3 regions of the Dyella sp. PARNA 12/25 genome follow, and region 3 is predicted to be linked to each of the others. Evidence: predicted binding sites of a transcription regulator. Region 3 holds the regulator's gene; each other region holds the start of a gene.
What was found. Region 3 encodes HrcA, which represses chaperone genes, less so after heat shock. Its sites were predicted from a motif close to TTNGCACTCNNNNNNNNNGAGTGCNAA; they were not measured.

Region 1 (2,266 bases), on a different contig from region 3:
CTCTTCGATCTGCGCCTTGATCTGGCCGATGCGCGACTGAATACGCTCAGCTTCGCCGGCGCCGTCGATGATGGTGGTGTTTTCCTTAGTGATCACGACGCGCTTGGCGCGGCCCAGATCGTTGATCGTGGCCTTCTCAAGCTGCAGGCCGACTTCCTCGGAGATGACCTGGCCATTGGTGAGGATGGCGATGTCTTCCAGGATGGCCTTGCGGCGGTCGCCGAAGCCCGGGGCCTTCACGGCGGCAACCTTGACGATGCCACGGATGGTGTTGACCACGAGGGTGGCCAGCGCTTCGCCTTCCACTTCCTCGGCGACGATCAGCAGCGGCTTGCCGGCCTTGGCGACGGCTTCCAGCACCGGCAGCAGTTCGCGGACGTTCGACACCTTCTTGTCGTGGATGAGGATGAACGGGTCGTCCAGTTCAACCTGCTGCGACTGCTGGTTGTTGATGAAGTACGGCGACAGGTAGCCGCGGTCGAACTGCATGCCTTCGACGACATCGAGTTCGTTCTCGAGACCCGAGCCTTCTTCAACCGTGATCACGCCTTCCTTGCCGACCTTCTTCATCGCGGTGGCGATGATGTCGCCGATGTTGGCGTCGGAGTTGGCCGAGATGGTGCCGACCTGGGCGATGGCCTTGTCGTCAGCGGTGGGGTTGGAGAGCTTCTTGAGCTCGGCAACGGCGGCCGAAACGGCCTGGTCGATACCGCGCTTGAGGTCCATCGGGTTCATGCCGGCGGCGACGGCCTTGAGGCCTTCCTGGATGAACGCCTGGGCCAGCACGGTGGCGGTGGTGGTGCCGTCACCAGCGACGTCGGAGGTCTTGGAAGCGGCTTCCTTGACGATCTGCGCGCCGATGTTCTCGTACTTGTCGGCCAGTTCGATTTCCTTGGCGACGGAGACGCCGTCCTTGGTCACGGTCGGAGCGCCGAAGCTCTTCTCGATCACGACGTTGCGGCCCTTCGGACCCAGGGTGACCTTCACGGCGTTCGCCAGGGTGTTCACACCCTTGAGCATGCGAGCGCGGACGTCTTCGCCGAAGCGTACTTCTTTAGCAGCCATTGGTTATTCCTTCGAATGCGTTGAATGTTGGGAAGAGGTGCGGGAGAGGCGCTTAGCCTTCGATCACCGCGACGATGTCGTCTTCCTTCAGGAAGACCAGCTCTTCGCCGTCGATCTTGATTTCCTGGCCGGCGTACTTGCCGAACAGCACGGTGTCGCCTTCCTTCACGGACATCGGGCGGACCTTGCCGTCTTCCAGGATGCGGCCGGTGCCGGCAGCGATGACCTTGCCGCGGGTCGGCTTTTCGGTGGCGCTGTCAGGGATGACGATGCCGCCAGCGGAGACGCGCTCTTCTTCGAGGCGCTTGACGATGACGCGATCGTGCAGCGGACGCAGTTTGCTCATGGGTGGGCTCCAGCTTGAGTTGGACGGTTGAACAGGAATGGGGACCCCGGAGCGGCGCCTGTACTGGCGCTTTGTTAGCACTCCCCGGAGGTGAGTGCTAATTCTAACGACGCAAAGCCCCCCTGCAAGAGGCACCCGTCCGATGGCTGAGTACAGCAATGGGGGAGCGGTGGGGGGCTTTCAAGAGCAGCCGGGGCAAAGAATCGAGGGGCTATTGGCTCAGGACGGCTTCCCATTGGGCCGTCATCCCAGCGAAAGCTGGGATGACGAGCTAATCGTGGCCCCTATCGACACGCGCGCCGGCAGCAACGACGATGCCGGCCTGCACCATCACCCAAGGCGATGCACGCCCGTGAGCGACGAGACGACGCTGCGCAAAGACCTCGTAACCCAGGGGGTCAAACTGGCCGCCTCCGGCCTCAGCCAAGGCACCTCGGGCAACCTAAGTGCCCGATGTGGCGACAGTTTTCTGATCACGCCCAGCGGGACCCCCTACGAGGACATCACCCCGGACGGCATCGTGCTGGTCGACGGCGAGGGCCAGTGGGCGCCGGAGCTACGCCCGTCCAGCGAGTGGCGGTTCCATCGCGATATCTATATGGCCCGGCCCGACGTGCAGGCCATCGTCCACGTCCACCCGCCCTACGCCACGGCGCTGGCGATGTGCCGCATGGCCATTCCGGCCGCGCATTACATGATTGCCGTGGGCGGCGGGGATTCGATCCGCTGCGCGGCGTACCACACCTACGGCACCCAGGCACTGTCTGACGCGGTAGTGGAAGCCCTGGAGGGCCGACTCGCCTGCCTGATGGCCAACCACGGCATGATCGCCACCGGCAACACCCTGGCCCAGGC
Region 2 (2,266 bases), on a different contig from region 3:
TTGAGGAAAAACTGCTGATGACCAAGCTGCTGTTCCAGTTGCGTGTGTCGCAGCATCAGCGTGTACACGACGAGGCGGCATGACCGAAGATCGAGTGAAACTCGAGCCTTCATGGAAGGCGCGTATGGGTGATTACCTGGCGCGACCCGACATGCAAACGTTAGGCGAGTTCCTGCGGCATGAGAAACAGGCGGGCAAGGTGATCTATCCACCTGGGCCGGAGATCTTCGCCGCTTTTGATCACACCCCGTTCGATGCGGTGCGCGTGGTGATCCTTGGCCAAGACCCGTATCACGGGCCCAATCAAGCCCACGGCTTGTGCTTCTCGGTACGGCCAGGCGTTCAAACGCCGCCGTCGTTGCAGAACATCTTCAAGGAAATCCACAGGGACCTCGGATTCCGGGCGCCGGACCACGGTTGCCTGACTCCCTGGGCCGACCGGGGTGTGCTGCTGCTCAATGCTGTGCTGACCGTGCAGCAAAGCATGGCGGCCTCGCATCAGGGCAAGGGTTGGGAAGGTTTCACTGATGCCGCCATCGACGCGCTCAACCGGGAGCGGGAGGGGCTGGTCTTCATGCTCTGGGGCTCATACGCCCAGAAGAAGGGCCAACTGATCGACAGTCAACGCCATTGCGTTCTGCGGTCCGTGCACCCATCTCCTCTATCAGCGCACCGGGGTTTTATCGGCTGCGGGCACTTCTCGGCGGCCAATCAATACCTGGAAGGCCGCGGAGTGGCCCCCATCGACTGGTCACTGCCGATGCGCGCCGAGCTGGCTGAACGGGCTTTTCACGGCCCCTGAACCGCCTGGCCGGCATAGTGAGGCCTCCCCTGGGATGCCCCACTGGACGGGCGTCCCAATTTCCTGTACTATTCAGTTCATCAAAGGTCCCGGAACCTTTCGGGGCCTTTAGCACTCTCCATACCCGAGTGCTAAGCTGATCCCCTATTCAGGAGGTTCCATCCATGTCTCAAGCTTTGGTGACCGCCAACCTGCCGGTGCCGAGTGTCGTCGGCAGTCTGGATGCCTATATTTCGGCGGTCCATCGGATCCCGGTGCTCAGCCAGGACGAAGAGCAGGCGCTGTCGCGCCGCTACAACGAAAAGGAAGACCTGGAATCGGCCCGCCAGCTGGTGATGTCTCACCTGCGTTTCGTGGTGCACGTGGCACGCGGTTACAGCGGCTACGGCCTGCAGATGGCTGACCTGATCCAGGAAGGCAACATTGGCCTGATGAAGGCCGTGAAGCGCTTCGATCCGGACCAGGGCGTGCGTCTGGTCAGCTTCGCGGTGCATTGGATCCGTGCCGAGATGCACGAGTTCATCCTGCGTAACTGGCGCATCGTCAAGGTTGCCACTACCAAGGCGCAGCGCAAGCTGTTCTTCAACCTGCGCAAGAGCAAGAAGCGCCTGGGTTGGATGAATGCCGAGGAAGTGCGCACCGTGGCGAAGGATCTGGGTGTGCCGGAAGCGACCGTGCGCGAGATGGAATCGCGCCTGTCGGGCCGTGACATCGGCTTCGAAGCCCCGGCGGATGCCGATGAAGATGCCAAGCCGGCACCGGAAGCGTTCCTGATCGACGACGGCGCGGACCCGTACGACAACGTGGCCGACGCCGACCAGGCAGACAACCAGCTCGATACGCTTTCGACCGCGCTGCAGAAGTTGGACGAGCGCTCGCGCGACATCATCCAGCGCCGCTGGCTGAACGAAGAAAAGGCCACGCTGCAGGACCTGGCCGATGAATACGGCGTCTCCGCCGAGCGCATCCGTCAGGTCGAAGCCAACGCCATGAAGAAGATGCGCAGCCTCTTCGCCGCGTAAGCTTTACGATCGGCGTAACATGCCAACGGCCCCTTCCGGGGCCGTTTGGCTATGCGGAGACAGGGCAGCTTCCGTACCCATTGGACCGGATTTACACAGCCTACCGCTATGCCCCGAGTGCTGGTCATCGAAGACGACGAAACCACGGCGCGAGAAATTGTCGCCGAGTTGAGCGTGCACGGCATGGTGGCCGACTGGGTCGCCAACGGTCGAGAAGGTCTCGCCCACGCAACACAGCGCGACTACGACCTGGTGACGCTGGACCGCATGCTGCCCGGTATGGACGGCATCGACGTGGTTGCGGAAATGCGCCGTGCCAGCATCGACACGCCCGTGCTGATGATCAGCGCCTTGAGCGATGTGGATGAACGCGTGCGCGGCCTGCGCGCCGGGGGCGATGACTACCTGACCAAACCGTTTGCACCCGATGAAATGGCCGCGC
Region 3 (2,266 bases):
TGACCCACCGGATCGACCTGCACCAAGCCATTGTTCTCGGCGATCTTCAGCAGCGACTTGAGCGTGAGCGCAATGCCCTCGCGCACGCTGGCCACATCGCCACCTTCCACTTCCAGGCCGCGCTCGAGGCCGTCGTAGACCGGCAGCAGCTCGTTCAACAGCTTCTCGTTGGCGAAACGGCGAGCCTGCTCCACGTCGCGGTGCAAGCGACGACGCTGGTTCTCGATTTCAGCCTTTTCGCGCAGCACCGTGTCGCGCAGCTCCACATTGCTGGCCTCCAGCTCGGCGATACGCGCCTTCAGCGCTTCCAGCTCCGCGTTGACTGCCTCATTGCCCTGCGCCTCGTTGGGCGCCGTTGGATCGTTGCTCTGCATGAATAACTCCAAGCCTTATCCGTGGCCGGTGCGCTAGGCACCAACCGTCAAACACTTGCGGGCAAACCCCGCCTCCCGAGCGCGTTATAGGGTCGTAGCGACGCGATTCAAGGCGTCACTAAGCAAACCGGCCGTCGCCTGGACCACAGGGATCACCCGATCGTACGCCATGCGGGTAGGACCGATCACGCCAACGGCCCCCAAAACACGGCCCTGGGCGCCATAACTGGCCGTGACCACGCTGCACCCTTCCAGCGCAGCAAAACCCGATTCTTCGCCGATAAACAGCCGCACGCCCGGCGCCTTGGCACAGACTTCCATCAGCTGCAGCAGCTCGTTTTTCTGCTGGAACGCCTCGAACAACTCGCGCAGGCGCTCCAGGTTGGCCAGCTCTGAGTAACCCATCAGGTTGGTCTGGCCGCTGACCAGCACGTCGTCCGTCTCGGTCTGAGGGGCAAACGAGGCCGCCGCCAGTTCGACCGCGCTGGACATGAGCCGGTTGAGTTCGCCACTCGCCTCGCGCAGCTCCCGCAGCAGATGCGCCCGGATATCGTCCAGACGCAAGCCGGCAAACTGACTGTTGAGGTAATTGGCCGCCTGCTCCAGCTCGCGGCTGTCCAGCGGCTTGGCCAGCTGGACAATGCGGTTCTGCACCTGGTTGTCGGAAAACACCAGGATCACCAGCACGCGGGCGTCAGGCAGTGCCACAAAGTCGATATGCCGCAGGGGAAAGTCCACCTGTCGCGGCACGGTAACCACCCCGGCAAAGCGGGTCATGGCCGACAACAGGGTCGAGGCATTGCCCAGCAGGTCGCGGGTGGTGGTCGGCCCCGGCGGCAGCTCGCGGCGCAAGCGAGCCATCTCGTCCATCGGCAGTGGCTGAAGCTCGATCAGGCTGTCCACGAACAGGCGCAAGCCGCGCGGCGTAGGCACGCGCCCAGCCGAGGTGTGTGGCGAGGCCACCAGGCCGGCTTCCTCCAGATCGGCCATGATGTTACGGATGGTCGCAGGGCTCACATCCAGGCCGGACGAACGCGACAGCGTGCGCGATCCCACGGGCTCGCCATCGGCGAGGTACTGGGCGATCAATGTGCGCAACAGGCGTCGTGCGCGGGCATCGAGTTGGGCGGCAGGCATGCTGTAGCAATCCGTGAGACAGAGAAGAAATAAGGTCTGGCGGAAAAGTTTGCAAGGAATGGGGTTGGGGAATGGGGAGCGGAAGCGTGACAACCGAGCGCTGCGACACGGCTTAGGCGTCCGGGCCTTCGCCCCCACTACCCGTCCCCCATCCCCTCCCCCTTACAATCCACCGACTTCACCATACCGTCGCCCATGCTCACCTCGCTCTACGTTCGTCATTTTGCCGTCGTCGAAGAAGCCGAGATCGCCTTCGGCCCGGGTCTTACTGTGGTCAGCGGCGAAACCGGCGCGGGCAAGTCCCTGCTGGTGGACGCCCTGATGCTGCTCGCTGGCGCCCGCGCCGACAGCGGCATGGTGCGCGCCGGCAGCGACCGCGCCGAGCTCACCGCCGAGTTCGACCTGACCCACCTGCCCGAGGCGCGCGACTGGCTTCGCCGCGAAGAGCTGGACGAGGAGGACAGCTGCCAGCTGCGTCGCGTGATTCGCGCCGAAGGCAGCTCGCGCGCATGGATCAACGGCCGCCCCGCCAATGCCAGCCAGCTTGGCGAGCTGGCCACACTGCTGGTGGAAATCCACGGCCAGCACGAACACCAAGCACTGCTTTCGCGTGCCCATCAGATGGAGCTGCTCGACGCCTATGCGGGCAACGAAGCGCTGGTGGCGCAAGTGCGCGAGCTGGCGCAGCAATGGCGTGAGCTGGGCAACCGCATCCGCAAACTCAGTGGCGGCGACGACCGCGAACAGCGTATCGA

Region 1: a site for HrcA is predicted at 1,486-1,512, ahead of groES (co-chaperone GroES). Genes of this name have one in related genera too.
Region 2: a site for HrcA is predicted at 911-937, ahead of rpoH (RNA polymerase sigma factor RpoH). Genes of this name have one in related genera too.

Annotation. Positions count from the first base shown of each region.
Region 1 is NZ_JBVQCI010000015.1:52,684-54,949, forward strand. It holds gene groL (chaperonin GroEL) at 1-1,065, opposite strand, end outside; gene groES (co-chaperone GroES) at 1,118-1,411, opposite strand; gene AC0GUR_RS20135 (class II aldolase/adducin family protein) at 1,554-2,266, shown strand, end outside.
Region 2 is NZ_JBVQCI010000012.1:82,790-85,055, forward strand. It holds gene AC0GUR_RS18860 (response regulator) at 1-83, shown strand, start outside; gene ung (uracil-DNA glycosylase) at 80-802, shown strand; gene rpoH (RNA polymerase sigma factor RpoH) at 967-1,824, shown strand; gene AC0GUR_RS18875 (response regulator transcription factor) at 1,933-2,266, shown strand, end outside.
Region 3 is NZ_JBVQCI010000003.1:12,528-14,793, reverse strand. It holds gene grpE (nucleotide exchange factor GrpE) at 1-374, opposite strand, end outside; gene hrcA (heat-inducible transcriptional repressor HrcA) at 459-1,511, opposite strand; gene recN (DNA repair protein RecN) at 1,707-2,266, shown strand, end outside.